One region of the Streptomyces deccanensis genome, then DNA from elsewhere that is predicted to be linked to it. Evidence: riboswitches for the same ligand, from Rfam matches in the RefSeq annotation. Region 1 holds a riboswitch; each other region holds the start of a gene.
The links. Region 1 has a riboswitch for cobalamin ahead of L3078_RS10715 (cobalamin biosynthesis protein). Riboswitches for the same ligand answer to the same signal wherever they lie in the genome.
Positions count from the first base shown of each region.

Region 2: it holds a riboswitch for cobalamin, as region 1 does, so the genes downstream of both, L3078_RS03110 (energy-coupling factor ABC transporter permease) here and L3078_RS10715 (cobalamin biosynthesis protein) in region 1, are expected to answer to the same signal.
Region 3: it holds a riboswitch for cobalamin, as region 1 does, so the genes downstream of both, cobN (cobaltochelatase subunit CobN) here and L3078_RS10715 (cobalamin biosynthesis protein) in region 1, are expected to answer to the same signal.
Region 4: it holds a riboswitch for cobalamin, as region 1 does, so the genes downstream of both, L3078_RS30635 (ribonucleoside-diphosphate reductase subunit alpha) here and L3078_RS10715 (cobalamin biosynthesis protein) in region 1, are expected to answer to the same signal.

Region 1 is NZ_CP092431.1:2,397,736-2,401,921, reverse strand. It holds gene L3078_RS10720 (cobyric acid synthase) at 1-1,319, opposite strand, end outside; gene L3078_RS10715 (cobalamin biosynthesis protein) at 1,316-2,257, opposite strand; cobalamin riboswitch at 2,356-2,508, opposite strand; gene L3078_RS10710 (hypothetical protein) at 2,724-2,990, shown strand; gene L3078_RS10705 (hypothetical protein) at 3,090-3,311, opposite strand; gene L3078_RS10700 (inorganic phosphate transporter) at 3,340-4,186, opposite strand, start outside.
Region 2 is NZ_CP092431.1:683,909-688,094, reverse strand. It holds gene cbiQ (cobalt ECF transporter T component CbiQ) at 1-519, opposite strand, end outside; gene L3078_RS03115 (energy-coupling factor ABC transporter substrate-binding protein) at 525-998, opposite strand; gene L3078_RS03110 (energy-coupling factor ABC transporter permease) at 995-1,714, opposite strand; cobalamin riboswitch at 1,745-1,927, opposite strand; gene nicT (Nickel transporter NicT) at 2,150-3,274, shown strand; gene L3078_RS03100 (MFS transporter) at 3,271-4,186, opposite strand, start outside.
Region 3 is NZ_CP092431.1:9,248,721-9,252,906, reverse strand. It holds gene cobN (cobaltochelatase subunit CobN) at 1-2,097, opposite strand, end outside; cobalamin riboswitch at 2,173-2,303, opposite strand; gene cobG (precorrin-3B synthase) at 2,384-3,745, shown strand; gene L3078_RS40710 (precorrin-8X methylmutase) at 3,841-4,186, shown strand, end outside.
Region 4 is NZ_CP092431.1:6,865,019-6,869,204, reverse strand. It holds gene L3078_RS30645 (nucleoside hydrolase) at 1-808, shown strand, start outside; gene L3078_RS30640 (GNAT family N-acetyltransferase) at 891-1,397, shown strand; cobalamin riboswitch at 1,461-1,596, shown strand; gene L3078_RS30635 (ribonucleoside-diphosphate reductase subunit alpha) at 1,721-4,186, shown strand, end outside.

The sequences.
Region 1 (4,186 bases):
TCGCGCAGGAAGGCCCGCCGGAACCCGTCCGACTCCAGCGACCCGTGCCAGTGCGTGCCCCAGGTCTGCCCGACCCGGCACCCGTCCAGGAAGGGCTCGCCGCCCAGCACCTCGGCGACCCCGTGGTGGATCTCGTACCCCTCGACCCGCTCACCGAGGGCCTCGCCCACGGGCCGGGTCAGTGTCTTCTCCACGGCGAAGCGGACCCGCACGGGAAGCACCCCGAGCCCGTCCACCCGCCCGAGCCGGCTCTCGACCTCGTCCTCGATCCGCTCGCCGAGCACCTGGAACCCGCCGCAGATCCCGAGCACCGGCCGCCCCTCGGCGGCCCTGCGCACCAGCGCGTCGGCCAGCCCCCGCTCCCGCAGCCACTCCAGCGCCCGCACCGTGCCCCGAGTGCCGGGCACGACGACGAGGTCCGCGTCGGCCAACTCCTCGGCCCGGTCCACGAACCGCACGACGACACCGGGTTCGGCGGCGAGCGCGTCCACATCGGTGAAGTTGGACATCAGCGGCACCGCGCACACGGCGACCCGCAGCACGTCCTCCCCGACGGGCGGCGCGACGTTCGACTCCCGAACCGTCCCGCGCAGCGAGACCCGCAGCCCGTCCTCCTCGTCGATCCCGAGCCCGTGCCGGAACGGCAGCACCCCGTACGTCCGTCGCCCGGTGAGCCCGCGCAGCATGTCGAGCCCCGGCTCCAACAGGGAGACGTCGCCCCGGAACTTGTTGACGAGGAACCCGGCGACGAGGGCCTGGTCCTCGGGGGAGAGCAGTGCGACGGTCCCGAAGAACGACGCGAACACCCCACCTCGGTCGATGTCACCGACCACGAGCACGGGCAGCCCGGCGTTGCGGGCGATCCCCATGTTGACGATGTCGGTGCGCCGCAGATTGATCTCGGCCGGAGAGCCGGCCCCCTCGCAGATCACCGCGTCATACGTGCCCCGCAGCTCGGTGAGGCACTCCAACACGGTCCCGAGCAGCCGCTGTTGCCGCCCGCCGTGATAGCCGCGCGCGCTCATCTCACCCACGGGCTTCCCGAGCAGCACGACCTGACTGCTGCGCTCGCCCCCGGGCTTCAGCAGCACGGGGTTCATGAGCGCGGTGGGCTCCACCCGGCACGCCTGCGCCTGCATGGCCTGCGCGCGCCCGATCTCGGCGCCCTCCTTCGTCACGAAGGAGTTGAGCGACATGTTCTGCGCCTTGAACGGCGCGACCTTGACCCCCTGCCGCACCAGCCACCGGCAGATCCCGGCGGTGACGACGCTCTTCCCGGCGTCGGAGGTGGTCCCGGCCACCAGCAGTCCGCCACTCATCCTCGACTCCTCGACCGCAGCAGCGACACACCCGCACCGATCCCCAGCGCCAGCCACCCCACCCGCCGGGACAACCGAACGGCCCGCTCGATGTCCCCCACGACGACGGCGCGTCCCTCTCCATTCAGCACAGGCCGATGCTCGACCCGCCCCCCGTACGACAACGTGCCCCCCAACCGCACTCCGAGCGCCCCCGCGAACGACGCCTCCACGGGCCCCGCGTTGGGGCTCGGGTGCTTGCCCGCGTCCGCGCGCCAGGCCCGTACGGCCCCCCGGGCGTCCCCACCGGAGGCGGCGGCCAGCACCGCCGTCAGCCGGGCCCCCGGCCACCCCACCACGTCGTCCAGCCGCGCGGAGGCCCAGCCGAACCGCCGGTACCGCTGCGACCGGTGACCGACCATGGCGTCCAACGTGTTGACGGCCCGGAACCCGACCAGCCCGGGCACTCCCGCCACGGCTCCCCAGACCAGCGCCCCCACCACCGCGTCGGAGGTGTTCTCGGCGACGGACTCCACGACCGCCCGCGCGATCCCGTCCGCGTCGAGCGCCTGGGGGTCCCGCCCGCACAGGTGAGGCAACCGGGCCCGCGCGCCCTCGACGTCCCCCGCGTCGAGGGACCGTCCGATCGTCCGGGCCTCCCGCGCGAGCGAAGTCCCCCCGACGACGGCCCAGGTGGCGGCGGCGGTCAACGCGACGGAGGCCACGCGCGACGGCCGTACGGCGGTCGAGGCCACGGCCCCGAGCGCCACGGCGCCACCCGCGCACACGGCGGTGTGCAGCGCGCCCCACCCCCGGTGGTCCCGCCACAGCACCCGCTCCACGGCACCGGCGGCCCGCCCGAACGCGGCGACCGGATGCCCCCGGCGAGGATCACCGAGCAGCAGATCACCGAGGAGTCCGGCGGTGGCGCCGTACGCGAAGACGCGATCGGCACGCACGGGTTCAGCCGACCGCGAGGGCGTACGCGGATCCGGTGCTGGGACTCAAGTGGCAGCCGCACATGGCGATATGTCCTCACTCAGGGTGTCCACGCCCTGGTTCGACGAGACCGACGGCGAGAGTTCCTGGCTCCCGGGAGACGCGTCGAGTTGCTTCCCCGGTGACAGTGGCGGGACCGCGCCGGACTCGCACCGGCTTCCTCTCCTGCCGTCGTACATGGCCCCGGCAGTCCACCACGCCCCTTCGAGACCCGTCAACTCGCTGTTGACCTGCGGCGCGACGGTGTGCCGAGCCCCACACCGCTGGTCCTCGACGCGGGAGCGCCGCATCCCGGTGCGTCCAACTGGCATCAGAACGCTGTGCACTCCTTCCGTCACGCCGCGTGGTGTGGTTTTCTGGCGGGGCTTGTGGACCCGGGTACGGACGGCTCTTGACGAACCGTTCGGGGGACGGGAGGTACACGCGATGGAAGACCGGACCGAGACATTCGCCGTGGCGCGTGCGAGGGCGTCGAGGGACCGGCGGACGCTGTTGTCCGCGGCCGCCCCGCTGGTGCTCTTCAGCACGGTCGCCGGAGTCCTGGCCGTGGGGATGGGAGCTCTCGCCGCCCTGCTGGTGCCGGCGACGGAGGCGCGGGCCGTCGTCTGGCCGGCGGTGACCGCCCTGCTCGCCACGGGGGCGGGCCTGTGGTGGGGGCTCACCCCCCGGCCGCGCAGGCCGGGGGAGCGCTGAGGCCGGCTGCGGACCGACGACGCACCCCTCGTACCGGATCGAACGGTACGAGGGGTGCGCTTCTGTGTGTCGTGCGAGGTGGAGCGGGTGAACGTGGCCTCAGGCCATGATCAGGTAGATCCCGTAACCCACCGCCGCCGTGCAGGCCGCGAAGCAGGCGTACGCCGCTGTCGTGGCGAGCGCGGGCGACGTGCCGGCGGCGGTCGCGGCCTCCCGCTTGGAGAGGCCGACGATCCCCAGGGTGAAGAGGCCGACGAGGGCCACGGTGACCACGAGGCTGACTCCGAAGACGGAGCCCAGGGCTGCCCAGTCGATGTGCATGGTGATCTTCCTCAGGAGGTCGCGGGGCTCAGACGGCGGGCGTCGGCGCGGACGAGTTCGCCGGGGCCGGGGTCTCGGCGGCGGCCGCGGCCGCGGGTGCCGGGATGGTCGCCGCGAGCTCCTCGGCCACGGCGGCGGTGGGCGGCGGCGTCACGGCGGCCATCGCCGTGGTCACCACACCGGGCGTTTCCTCGGTGTCGTTGACGTTCGTGTGGTCGACGACCTCACGGCGCGAGATCACCCAGATCGCGGCGCTGGAGGCGATGAGGAAGACCGCGACGACGGCCGTGCCCCAGCTGCCGAAGGACGTCACCCACTCGGCGAGCGCGGCGACCAGCGCGGCGGCCGGCAGGGTCAGACCCCACGCGACGAACATCCGGGTCGCGGTGGACCAGCGGACCACCCCGCCCTTGCGGCCGAGGCCCGCGCCCATCACCGCACCGGAGACCGAGTGCGTGGTGGAGAGCGAGAAGCCGAGGTGCGAGGAGGCCAGGATGACCGTGGCCGCGCTGGTCTGGGCGGCGAAGCCCTGCTGCGGCTGGAGGTCGGTCAGGCCCTTGCCCATCGTGCGGATGATGCGCCAGCCGCCCAGGTAGGTGCCGAGCGCGATGGCGAGACCGGCGGAGACGATGACCCACACCGGCGGGTCGGAGTCGGGCGCGAGGGCGCCGCCGGCCACCAGGGCGAGGGTGATGATGCCCATCGTCTTCTGGGCGTCGTTGGTGCCGTGGGCCAGCGAGACCAGGCCCGCGGAGGCGATCTGACCGGCGCGGTAGCCCTTGCCGGAGGCCTTCTCGCTCGTGTGCTGTCCGAGCTTGTAGGTCAGCCGGGTGGCGAGCATCGCCGCGATGCCGGCGACCAGCGGGGCCGCGACG
Region 2 (4,186 bases), 1.7 Mb from region 1:
GGTGTGCCCCAGCCGGGCCGCCTGCGCCTCCCGGATCCGGCGCACGGAGTCCAGGAGCAGAAAGCTCATCCGGTACGTGACCAGGGCCACGTCCACGACCGGCGCGGGCACCCCGGCCCGCACCAGCCGGGGCAGCAGGTCCGACATGGGGGTGGTGAAGGCGAACAGGAGGACGCCGAGGGAGGCGGCCGAGGTGCGCAGCAGCAGCTCCGCCGCGCGGACCGGTCCGCCGTCGGCGGGGGTGAGGAACCCGTCCGGACCGCCCACCTGGACGAGCAGCGGCAGCGCGCCGGTCACACAGAAGCCCAACGGCACCCGGTAGGCCCGCCACAGCCGACGGCCGGGCACGCCCGCGGGGCCCAGCAGCACCACGAGCGCGGTCAGCAGGACCAGGGCCGCGCCGGGCCAGGGGGGCAGGGAGATCGCGAGCACGGTGAGGCCGAGCCCGAGCACGGCCTTGTCCACGGGATGGCGGCGGCGCCAGCGACTGCTGTGCGCCGCCACGTCGATCGGCAGCACCCGGGTCAGCCCCGCCCGGCGGGGGACTCCCCGGAGCCACCGGCCGAGCCGTCGTCGCCGGACGCCGTCGCCGTGGAGGCCGCGACCGCCGCGTTCGCGGGCGTCGTCGTGACCGCCGCGTCCAACGGCCGCGCCGGGGCCGTGTCGGCGGCCTCAGACGCGTCCAGCAGGGCCCGGGCCCGGGCCTCGCCCTGGCGCCGGCCCCGGTGGATGCCGAAGTAGTAGGCGAGGACGCCCGCGCCGAGGGCGGCCTGGAGGGCGAAGAGCGCCGACTCGATCTCACCGGACGGCGGTTCGTAGAGGGGGGAGAACCACGGCTCGTAGTCCGGCTCGATCTCCGTGATCGCCGTCTCCGCCTCGGCGTCGGCGCCCGTGAAGGGCTCCTCCTTGTGGTCGCCGAGACCGAGGGCCAGCGGCAGGACGGCGAGCGCGGCCACGGCGAGCAGCAGCAGCGCGTTGATCTTCGTGTTCCGCTTCATCGGGCCACCGCCTCGGTCTCGTTCTCCGTCCCGGTCCCTACGCGGTTCCGCCGGTCGGTCAGGAGCACGCCGAGCCGGGTGAGTTCGCCCTTGCTCGACTGCACCAGCAGACGCATCACCAGCACCGTGAGCAGCCCCTCGCTGACCGCGAGCGGGATCTGGGTGACGGCGAAGATGGAGCCGAACTTGCCGAGCGCGCCCAGGAAGCCGCTGCTCGGGTCGGGGAACGCGAGCGCCAACTGCACGCTGGTGACGCAGTAGGTGACCAGGTCGGCGAAGAACGCGCCGAAGAACACGGTCACCATCAGCGGCACGTCGAAGCGTCGCAGCAGCCGGTAGACGCCGTACCCTGCCCAGGGCCCGACGATCGCCATCGAGAAGACGTTGGCGCCGAGCGTGGTCAGACCGCCGTGTGCGAGCAGCAGGGCCTGGAAGAGCAGGGTGATGGTGCCGAGGACCGCCATGATCGGCGGCCGGAACAGGATGGCACCGAGTCCGGTGCCGGTGGGGTGGGAACAACTCCCGGTGACGGACGGGAGCTTCAGCGCGGACAGGACGAACGTGAAGGCCCCGGAGGCGCCGAGCAGCAGTGTGCTCTCGGGGTGTTCCCTGACTTCACGGGTGAGTGCCCTGACTCCGTGGACGACGAACGGCGCGGACGCGACGCCCCAGGCGATCGCGTGCGCCGGAGGAAGGAAACCCTCGGCTATGTGCATGGCTCAGCAGACCCTCTCCAGCACCTCGTGGATGGTTGACGCGCCTTGGCCGGTCTCCTGGCTTACGGGTGACACCGCCCGTGCTCCGCCTTCCCGGGTCCGAAGACCCAGTGGCTGTCCGTGAGGACCGGAGCCGGACTTCCCGATCACAGTGGCGAGGGCCGCACCGGCATCACACCGGATTTCCCGTTCACCAAGGCGTGGTGACAGTAATGCCCGCATAAGGACGCTGACAAGCGGAGGCGAGGGGCGCGCGGGCGCCGTGCGACAGCTCACACCCCGGCTCACACTCCGGCGTACGCCCCACGTCACGCCAAGAGCCCCCACCTGACCGAAAACAGACGGGAGCTTTACTGCGACAAAGTTGCAGCTGCCAAATGGGCGCACAAGGCTGAGGGGGCCCGACCGCCCGCACGAAGAGAAGGCCCACGCCCCATGGCTCCTGGTACCGACACCGCCCCCTCGGCCACCCCCGGGACGGGCGGGTTCTCATGGCGGCGGATCCGCGCCTCGATGTCGCGCAAGGAGTGGGCGAGCCTGGGCGGGATGGCCGGATTCATCCTGGCGCTGCACCTCGTCGGCTGGTTCACCCTGGTGGTGATCGTCGCCCCCGAGCACTACAGCGTCGGCAGCAAGACCTTCGGTATCGGTATGGGTGTCACCGCCTACACCCTGGGCATGCGGCACGCCTTCGACGCCGACCACATCGCCGCCATCGACAACACCACCCGCAAACTGAGGGGGGAGGGGCAACGCCCCCTGTCGGTCGGCTTCTGGTTCTCCCTCGGCCACTCGTCGATCGTGCTCGTCCTCACCTTCCTCCTCACCCTCGGCGTCAAGGCGCTCGCCGGACCGGTCCGCGACGACGGCTCCGCGCTGCACGACGTGTCCGGCTGGATCGGCACCACCGTCTCCGGGACGTTCCTGTACGTGATCGGCGTCGTCAACCTGGTGATCATGGTGGGGATCTGGAAGGTGTTCCGCGAGATGCGCTCGGGAACCTTCGACGAGGCCGCGCTGGAGGAACGGCTGAACAGCCGGGGCCTGATGAACCGGCTCCTCGGACGGTTGATGCGGTCCCTCACCAAGCCCTGGCAGATGTACCCCGTCGGCATGCTCTTCGGCCTCGGCTTCGACACGGCGACGGAGGTCGCGCTGCTGGTGCTCGCCGGCTCGGGCGCCGCCTCCGGACTGCCCTGGTACGCGATCCTGTGTCTGCCCGTCCTGTTCGCCGCCGGGATGTCCCTCCTCGACACCGTGGACGGCACGTTCATGAACTTCGCCTACGGCTGGGCGTTCTCCCGGCCGGTCCGCAAGGTCTACTACAACCTCGTGATCACGGGTCTGTCCGTGGCCGTCGCCCTCGTCATCGGCACGGTCGAACTCCTCGGCCTGGTCGCCGAGAAGGCCCGTCTGCACGGCGCCTTCTGGGACGACGTCTCCGGCCTCGACCTCAACACCGTCGGCTATGTCGTCGTCGGCCTCTTCTTCGCGACCTGGGCGGTCGCCCTGCTGGTCTGGCGGTTCGCGCGGATCGAGGAGAAATGGACCACGCCCTAGGCATGCAGCCCGTCCGCGAGGTGGCCGTGGCTGTGCCGCCAGCCGGTCGGGACGCGCCGGGCTCCCACCAGATGGGGGTGACCGAAGGGGAGGTCGGCGTGCACATGGGCCGCGGGCGCGTCGGCCGTCGACCCCGCCGGCCACAGCCGTACGGCCAGCAGCGCCGCGCCGAGGGCGAGCGAACCCAGGGCGAGCACCGCCCAGTTCAGCCCGGCCGCCGCCCCCAGCCACCCGGCCAGCGGATACGTCAGCAGCCAGCAGCCGTGCGAGAGGGAGAACTGCGCGGCGAACGCGGCCGTCCGCGCACCGGGCTCCACCGAGCGGCGGACGAGCCGCCCGGCCGGAGTGAGCACCGCCGAGCACGCGGCCCCGAACGCGGCCCAGAGCACCAGCAGCCCGAGCAGCCGCCAACTCCCGCCCTGCGCGCCCGTGACGGCCCCGAGCCCGGCGAAGACGACGGCCAGCGACAGCGCGCCCGGCAGCATCACGGCCCGGTCCGGCACCTTGTCCAGCACCCGGGGCAGCACCAGCGCCACGGTCATCGACCCCGCCCCGTAGGCCCCGAGCGCCAGCGCCACGGCGCCCGCCGACAGGCCCAGCACATCGCGGACGTAGACGACGGAGTTCACCGTCACCATCGCCCCGGCCGCCGCGACCGCGAGGTTCAGCGCGAGCAGGGCCCGCAGCTCGGGCACGCCCAGGAAGAGGCGCGTGCCGGCGGTGGCCCTGGCGTACGCGCCGCCCGTGCGCGGGGTGGTGACGGCGGCCCGCTCGGGCAGGGCGGTGGAGACGACCAGGGCGGCCGAGGCGAGGAAACCGAGGACCGTGCCGCCGAACAGGCCGTCGTAGGTCGTCACGGACAACAGCGCGGCCGCGAGGGCGGGGGAGAAGAGGCTCTCCAGGTCGTAGGCG
Region 3 (4,186 bases), 6.9 Mb from region 1:
GATGGCGAGGACGAGGTTGACGCGGTCGGCGTCCGCCGGGGGGTTGCCGAGGACGTGCAGACCGTCGCGGATCTGGGCGTCCTTGACCTCGCAGAGCCAGCCGTCGACGTGCAGCAGGAAGTCGTCGAAGCCGTCGTCCTCCGGGCGGTCGTCCAGACCGAGGTCGTGGTCGAGCTTGGCGGCCTGGATGAGGGTCCAGATCTGGGCGCGGATCGCGGGCAGCTTCGCCGGGTCCATGGAGGAGATCTGGGCGTACTCGTCGAGGAGTTGCTCCAGGCGCGCGATGTCGCCGTAGGAGTCGGCGCGGGCCATCGGCGGCACGAGGTGGTCGACGAGGGTGGCGTGCACGCGGCGCTTGGCCTGGGTGCCCTCGCCCGGGTCGTTGACCAGGAACGGGTAGACCAGCGGCAGGTCGCCGAGGGCGGCGTCGGGGCCGCACGCGGCGGACAGGCCGGCGTTCTTGCCGGGGAGCCACTCCAGGTTGCCGTGCTTGCCGAGGTGGATCATCGCGTCGGCGCCGAAGCCGCCGTCCTCGGCGCGGGCCGCGATCCAGCGGTAGGCGGCCAGGTAGTGGTGGGAGGGCGGGAGGTCCGGGTCGTGGTAGATCGCGATCGGGTTCTCGCCGAAGCCGCGCGGCGGCTGGATGAGGATCAGCAGGTTGCCGAAGCGCAGTGCCGCGAGGACGATGTCGCCCTCCGGGTTGGCGCTGCGGTCGACGAACATCTCGCCGGGCGGCGGGCCCCAGTGCTCCTCGACGGACGTGCGCAGTTCCTCGGGGAGTTCGGCGTACCAGCGGCGGTAGTCGGCCGCCGGGATCCGGACCGGGTTGCGAGCCAACTGCTCCTCGGTCAGCCAGTCCTGGTCGTGACCGCCGGCCTCGATCAGCGCGCGGATCAGCTCGTCGCCGTCGCCGGAGGCCAGACCCGGCACCTCGGCGTCCGTCCCGAAGTCGTAGCCCTCCCCGCGCAGTCGGCGCAGCAGGGCGACCGCGCTGGCGGGGGTGTCCAGGCCGACCGCGTTGCCGATGCGGGAGTGCTTGGTCGGGTAGGCGGAGAGGACGAGCGCGAGGCGCTTGTCCGCGTTGGCGATGTGGCGCAGGCGCGCGTGGCGTACGGCGATCCCGGCGACGCGGGCGGCGCGCTCGGGGTCGGCGACGTAGGCCGGGAGTCCGTCCTCGTCGATCTCCTTGAAGGAGAACGGGACGGTGATCAGGCGGCCGTCGAACTCGGGGACGGCGATCTGGCTGGCCGCGTCGAGCGGGGACACGCCCTCGTCGTTCTCCTCCCAGGCGGCGCGCGAGCCGGTCAGGCACAGGGCCTGGAGGATCGGCACGTCGAGGCCGGTGAGGGCGCCAGCGTCCCAGGACTCGTCGTCGCCGCCGGCCGACGCCTCGGCGGGCTTGGTGCCGCCTGCGGCGAGGACGGTGGTGACGATGGCGTCGGCGGCGCGGAGTTCCTCGATCAGCTCGGGCTCGGGGGCCCGCAGGGAGGCCACGTACAGCGGGAGCGCGCGGGCGCCCTTGTCCTCGATCGCCTCGCACAGGGCGCCCACGAAGGCGGTGTTGCCGCTCATGTGGTGGGCCCGGTAGTAGAGCACGGCGATGGTCGGGCCGTCGGCGGTGTCGCGGGCGGTGCGCTCCAGTGGGCCCCAGGAGGGCGCGGGCGCGGGCGCGTCGAAGCCGTGGCCGGTGAGCAGGACCGTGTCGGAGAGGAAGCGGGCCAGCTGCTCCAGGTTGGCGGGGCCGCCGTGGGCGAGGTAGGCGTGGGCCTCGGCGGCGATGCCGACCGGGACGGTGGAGGCGGCCATCAGCTGGGCGTCGGGCGCCTGTTCACCGGTGAGGACGACGACCGGGCGGCCGTCGGCGAGCAGCAGGTCGAGGCCGTCCTGCCAGGCGCGGATGCCACCGAGGAGGCGTACGACGACCAGGTCGGTGCCGTCGAGGAGCGCCGGGAGGTCCTCCAGCGCGAGGCGCGAGGGGTTGGCGAAGCGGTAGGGGACCGGGCCGGCGGCCGCGCGGGCGCTGAGCAGGTCGGTGTCGGAGGTCGACAGGAGCAGGATGCGGGGCTGCGCGGAGCGCTCCCCGGACGATGGCTGCATGCGGCTGCTGGCCTTCCTCGGGGTCCGCGCCCCGGGCGGTGTCGAATCGAAAGTCTCCCCTGCTCGGGCGGGCCGAGGGGTACGGGGAAGGGAGTTCCTGACTCGCCCGACCCTCCTGGGACGGGCTCACAGTGGCGGGACCGCGCCGGACTCACACCGGGCTTCCTCCCCTGTCGCCGTGGTGGCGTCGATGGACCGGATGATCCACCGAGCAGCATAGTAAGGGTCGCCTCAAAAGGAAGGCTGCCCCAAAAGGGCGGAGGATACGTCCGATGTGCCGGTGGGTATGCTCGCCGCCATGTCCACGCCTCCCCTGCGTTCATCGTCCCAGGCCACAGCGGTCACACGGGACCGTGGCGACGCCTGCCCGGGGACACTGCGGCTGCATGCGGCGGACGACGGGGCACTGGCCCGGGTCCGGGTGCCCGGTGGTGTGCTGACCGTCCGCCAGGCCGAGGCGCTCGCCGAGGCGGCGCGACGGCTCGGGGACGGTGATCTTCACCTCACTTCCCGGGGCAATGTGCAGCTGCGGGGGCTGCCCGAGGGCTGCGGGGGCGAGCTGGCCGAAGCGCTGGACGCGGCGGGGCTGTTGCCGTCCGCCGGGCACGAGCGGGTGCGCAACATCGTCGCCTCGCCCCTGTCCGGTCTCGACGGACGCGGTCTGCGCGACGTACGGCCCTGGCTGACCGCCCTGGACACCGCGCTGTGCGCGAGCGAGGCGGCGCGGCGCTTGTCGGGCCGGTTCCTGTTCGCGCTCGACGACGGGCGGGGGGACGTGGCCGCGCTGGACGCCGATGTGACCGTCCGGGCGACCGGGGGCGACGGCGCGCTGCTGAGCCTGGGGACGGCCGGCGAGAGCCTGTCGGTCCCCGGTGAGCACGCGGCCCGGGCCGCGCTCGCCGCCGCCGAGACCTTCCTGGAGGCGGCGCGGCAGAGCGGGGCGCGGGTCTGGCGTGTGACCGAACTCCCCTCCCAGGACGCGCTGCTCCACGAGGTCCGGAACCGGCTGACGGCCGTCGGCGTCGACACCGCGATCCGGGTCGGCGACGGGAGCGGGACGACCGCGGCCGGACCCGACGGCCCATCGGCCGCGACCGACGGCCCGCCCCCCGGACCCGACGGCCCGCCGCCGGGAGTTGTCGGCGACGCCCTCTCCGTACACGTCCCGCTCGGTCGCCTCACCCCGCTCCAGTGGCGGGAGTTGACCGCACTGGCGGCCACCGCTTCCTCCCGTGAGCTGCGGCTGACCCCCTGGCGCGGAGTCGTCGTCCCCGTACCGGGTCTGGACGAGGAGCGGGCGACCGACGCGCTCGCCCGGCTCTCGGTGACCGGCCTCGTCACCGATCCCGCCTCCCCCTGGCTGCGCGTCGGCGCCTGCATCGGACGCCCCGGCTGCGCCAAGTCCCTGGCGGACGTACGGGCGGACGCGACCGAGACTCTGGAGGCGGCGGGCCGCGCCGGGCTCCCCCTGTACTGGTCCGGCTGCGAACGCCGCTGCGGCCACCCCCGGGGTGAACACGTCGACGTGGTGGCGGTGGGGGGCGGCGGCTACGAGCTGTCCCGCACGGCTCCCGGTCAGGCCCCGCGCACCGCGTCCATGGCCGACCCCGGGCAACTCGCCGACGCCCTGACGGCGATCACCTCATGAGCACCACGAACGACACCCGCACGAACGACACCCGCACGCACGATCCCCGCACGAACGCCCCCCGTACGACGACCGAGAGCAGCGAGAAGACCACCGTGACCACCTACGACTACGAGAAGGACGGCCCGGCGATCTACCGGCAGTCCTTCGCCACCATCCGCGCGGAGGCGGACCTCGCGGCCCTGCCCGCCGATGTCAGCCAGGTCGCGGTCCGGATGATCCACGCCTGCGGAATGGTCGACCTGGTACGGGACTTGACGTACACGCCCGACGTGGTGGCCCGCGCCCGCGAGGCCCTGCGGGCCGGGGCGCCCATCTTCACCGACGTCAAGATGGTGGCCAGCGGGGTGACCCGCAAGCGGCTGCCCGCCGACAACGACGTGCTGTGCACGCTCTCCGACCCGGCCGTCCCCGCGCTGGCGGCGAAGCTGGGCACCACGC
Region 4 (4,186 bases), 4.5 Mb from region 1:
CCCCCACGTCCCGGTCCACAGAGGCGCCGGCCGCCCCCTCTCCCGCCTCCCCTACCGCGAGGCATCCGCCTTCCACGGCCCCGCGGGCCTCGGCGGCGAAACCCTCCCCGACTCGACGGCCCCCCACCCCACGGAGTCGTCCGCCCAGGCCCTGCTCCGCCTGTCGAGGGAGTACGAGGGCGAGCTGACGGTCTGCGCCACCGGCCCCCTCACCAACGTGGCCATCGCCCTGCTGGAGGACCCGCACTTCGCCCACCGCGTCCGCAGGTTCGTGTTCATGGGCGGCGCCGCCCAGGTCCCTGGCAACTTCACCCCCGTCGCCGAGTTCAACATCTGGGCAGACCCGGACGCCGCCGAGATCGTCCTCTCCTCCGGCATCCCGTTCACCATGGTCGACCTGGACGCCTCGCACCGCTGGCTCTTCCGCCCCGAGGACCTCGCCGCGCTGGAGGCCGCGGGCCCCGGCACCGCCCTCGCCGCGCGGCTGATGCGGACCTACATGGACGCCTACACCCGCCACGGCGGGGACGGCACCTGTCCGCTGCACGATCCGCTGGCCGTGGGCGTGTGCGGTGACGAGGCGTTCGTCGAGGTGGCCGAGGGTGCCGTCGTCGTGGAGTGCGCGAGCGAACTCACGCGCGGCCAGACCGTGTTCGTGCCGGCCGCCGCCCGGCGCGTCTACTACTCCGAGTCCCCTGCCCTGACCGCCCGTCTGCGCGCCACCGGCCGCGTCGCGCTCGGGCCGGGCACCCGCGACTTCAGCTCGGACTTCGTGACGACGCTGCCCAGGTGGCCTGCGACGGCCTGACAAAATCCGATAGTCCGACGGACGGCGGCCCCTGTGGAAAACCGCCGACCCGCGCAGCCGCCCCTCGTGCACACTGCGACGCATGGACATCACGATCAGGCCGGCGGCTCCCGACGAGTACGCCGCGCTCGGCGAGATCACCGCCCAGGCCTACCTCGGAGACGGACTGCTGGACTTCGGGGAGAGCGACCGGTACCTCGACGAGCTGCGGGACGTGGCGAAGCGGGCGGCCGAGGCCGAGGTGCTCGTCGCGGTCGCGGACGGGCAGGTGCTGGGCGGGGTGACCTTCGTCCCCGCGGGCGGGCCCATGGCCGACATCGCCCGCGCGGGGGAGGCCGAGATACGGATGCTCGCGGTGTCCCCGGAAGCCCGAGGGCGGGGTGTCGGCGAGGCACTCGTGCGGGCCTGCCTGGAGCGTGCCCGCGCCGTCGAGGGCTGTGTGCGCGTCGTTCTGTCGACCCAGCGGAGCATGCACGCGGCCCATCGCATCTACGGACGGCTGGGCTTCACTCGCACACCTGAGCGCGACTGGAACCCCCTCCCCGACCTTCTCGACATCACGCTGATCACCTATGAGTTGACGCTCTGACACCCTGCGAAACCGAACGCGACACAACATGTGGGGGTGACACCGCGCCCCGGCACTAGATGTATGCTCATGCTCGCTGTCGCCGCAGGGGAATCCGGTGTGAATCCGGAGCTGTCCCGCAACGGTGTACTCGCGTGCATTCATCGCCATATGTGCACGCCTGTTCAGTCCGAACACCTGCCGACAGTGCGCCCGGCCGTCCGGTCCGGGTGCCGTGACGTCCGGGCCTCGTGGAATGGGCCGGTGGACGCGACGCTCCCGTGCGCTCGTGTGCTGCCGCCTGCCCTCCGCAGGGCCCCCAGCCGAGCGAGGGAGAGCCCCACGTGACCATCGCGCCAGCCGATCCGGTGTCGGCCGATCCGGTTTCAGCCGACCTGGCTTCAGCCGAGCCGGTGCCCGTCGACCCGGTGTCAGCCGACCCGGCGTCGGAGACCGACGGTCCCGGTACCGCGTTGCTGCGGACCCTGACCGAGCTGACCGCCGACCTCCCCGACGCCGATCCCGGCCGGGTCGCCGCCGCCGCGCTGCGCGGCCGGTCGGTGCGCGCGTCCTCCGCCGAGATGGTCGCGGAGCTGCGTGAGCTGGCCACGGAGGCCGCCGCGGGCCTCATCGCCGAGGACCCCGCCTATTCGAGACTGGCCGCCCGGCTGCTGGCCGTCGACATCCGTGCCGAGGCGGCCTCGCAGGGTGTCACGACGTTCACCGAGTCCATCGCCGTCGGCCACCGGGAGGGCCTCGTCGCCGACCGTACGGCCGCGTTCGTCCGCGCCCACGCCGAGCGTCTCGACGCCCTGATCGACCCGGCCGGAGACGACCGCTTCGGCTACTTCGGTCTGCGCACCCTGCACAGCCGCTACCTGCTCCGGCACCCCCTCACCCGCAAGGTCGTCGAGACCCCCCAGCACTTCATGCTGCGGGTCGCCGCCGGCCTGGCCGAGGACACGGGAGCCGACACGGAGGCGGGCCTGCGCGCCCTCGACGAAGTCGCCGCGCTCTACGGGCTCATGAGCCGCCTCGACTACCTCCCTTCCTCCCCCACGCTCTTCAACTCCGGTACGCGACACCCCCAGATGTCGTCCTGCTACCTCCTCGACTCCCCGCTGGACGAGCTCGACTCCCTCTACGACCGCTACCACCAGGTGGCCCGCCTCTCGAAGCACGCCGGTGGCATCGGTCTGTCGTACTCCCGCATCCGTTCGCGCGGTTCGCTGATCCGGGGCACCAACGGCCACTCCAACGGCATCGTGCCGTTCCTGAAGACGCTGGACGCCTCGGTCGCCGCCGTGAACCAGGGCGGCCGGCGCAAGGGCGCGGCCGCGGTCTACCTGGAGACCTGGCACTCCGACATCGAGGAGTTCCTGGAGCTGCGCGACAACACCGGCGAGGATGCCCGGCGTACGCACAACCTGAACCTGGCGCACTGGATCCCGGACGAGTTCATGCGCCGGGTCGCCGCCGACGAGCAGTGGTCGCTGTTCTCCCCGTCCGACGTGCCCGAGCTGGTCGACCTGTGGGGCGCGGAGTTCGAGGCCGCGTACCGCAAGGCGGAGGCGGACGGCCTGGCGAGGAAGACGATCGCGGCCCGTGACCTGTACGGCCGGATGATGCGCACCCTCGCACAGACCGGCAACGGCTGGATGACCTTCAAGGACGCCGCCAACCGCACGGCGAACCAGACGGCCGAGCCGGGCCATGTGGTCCACTCCTCCAACCTCTGCACGGAGATCCTGGAGGTCACGAACGACGGGGAGACGGCCGTCTGCAACCTGGGCTCGGTGAACCTGGGCGCGTTCGTCGACCGGGCGACGGGCGACATGGACTGGGCGCGGCTGGACGCGACCGTCCGCACCGCCGTCACCTTCCTCGACCGCGTGGTCGACATCAACTTCTACCCGACCGAGCAGGCGGGCCGCTCCAACGCCAAGTGGCGTCCGGTCGGGCTCGGCGCGATGGGTCTCCAGGACGTCTTCTTCCAGCTGCGGCTGCCCTTCGACTCCCCCGAGGCGAAGGCGCTCTCCACCCGGATCGCCGAGCGGATCATGCTCGCCGCGTACGAGGCATCCGCCGATCTCGCCGAGCGGTCCGGCCCGCTGCCGGCCTGGGAGAAGACCCGTACGGCACGCGGGGTGCTGCACCCCGACCACTACGACGTCGAGACCACCTGGCCGGAGCGCTGGGCGGCCCTGCGTGAGCGCGTCGCGACGACGGGCCTGCGCAACTCCCTGCTCCTCGCCATCGCGCCGACGGCCACCATCGCCTCGATCGCCGGGGTGTACGAGTGCATCGAGCCGCAGGTGTCGAACCTGTTCAAGCGCGAGACGCTGTCCGGTGAGTTCCTCCAGGTCAACTCGTACCTGGTGAAGGACCTGAAGGAGCTGGGCGTCTGGGACGCGCGCACCCGTGAGGCGCTGCGCGAGTCGAACGGCTCGGTGCAGGACTTCGCGTGGATCCCGGCCGACGTCCGGGCGCTGTACCGCACGGCCTGGGAGATCCCGCAGCGCGGTCTGATCGACATGGCCGCCGCCCGCACGCCGTATCTGGACCAGTCGCAGTCGCTCAACCTCTTCCTGGAGACGCCGACCATCGGCAAGCTCTCCTCGATGTACGCGTACGCCTGGAAGTCGGGCCTGAAGACCACGTACTACCTGCGCTCCCGCCCGGCGACCCGCATCGCCCGCGCGGCACAGGGCCAGACGCAGGCCCAGGCGCAGCAGCCCGAGAAGACCATCCCCGTCCAGCAGTCGGCCGACCCGGACGCCGTCGCCTGCTCTCTTGAGAACCCCGAGTCC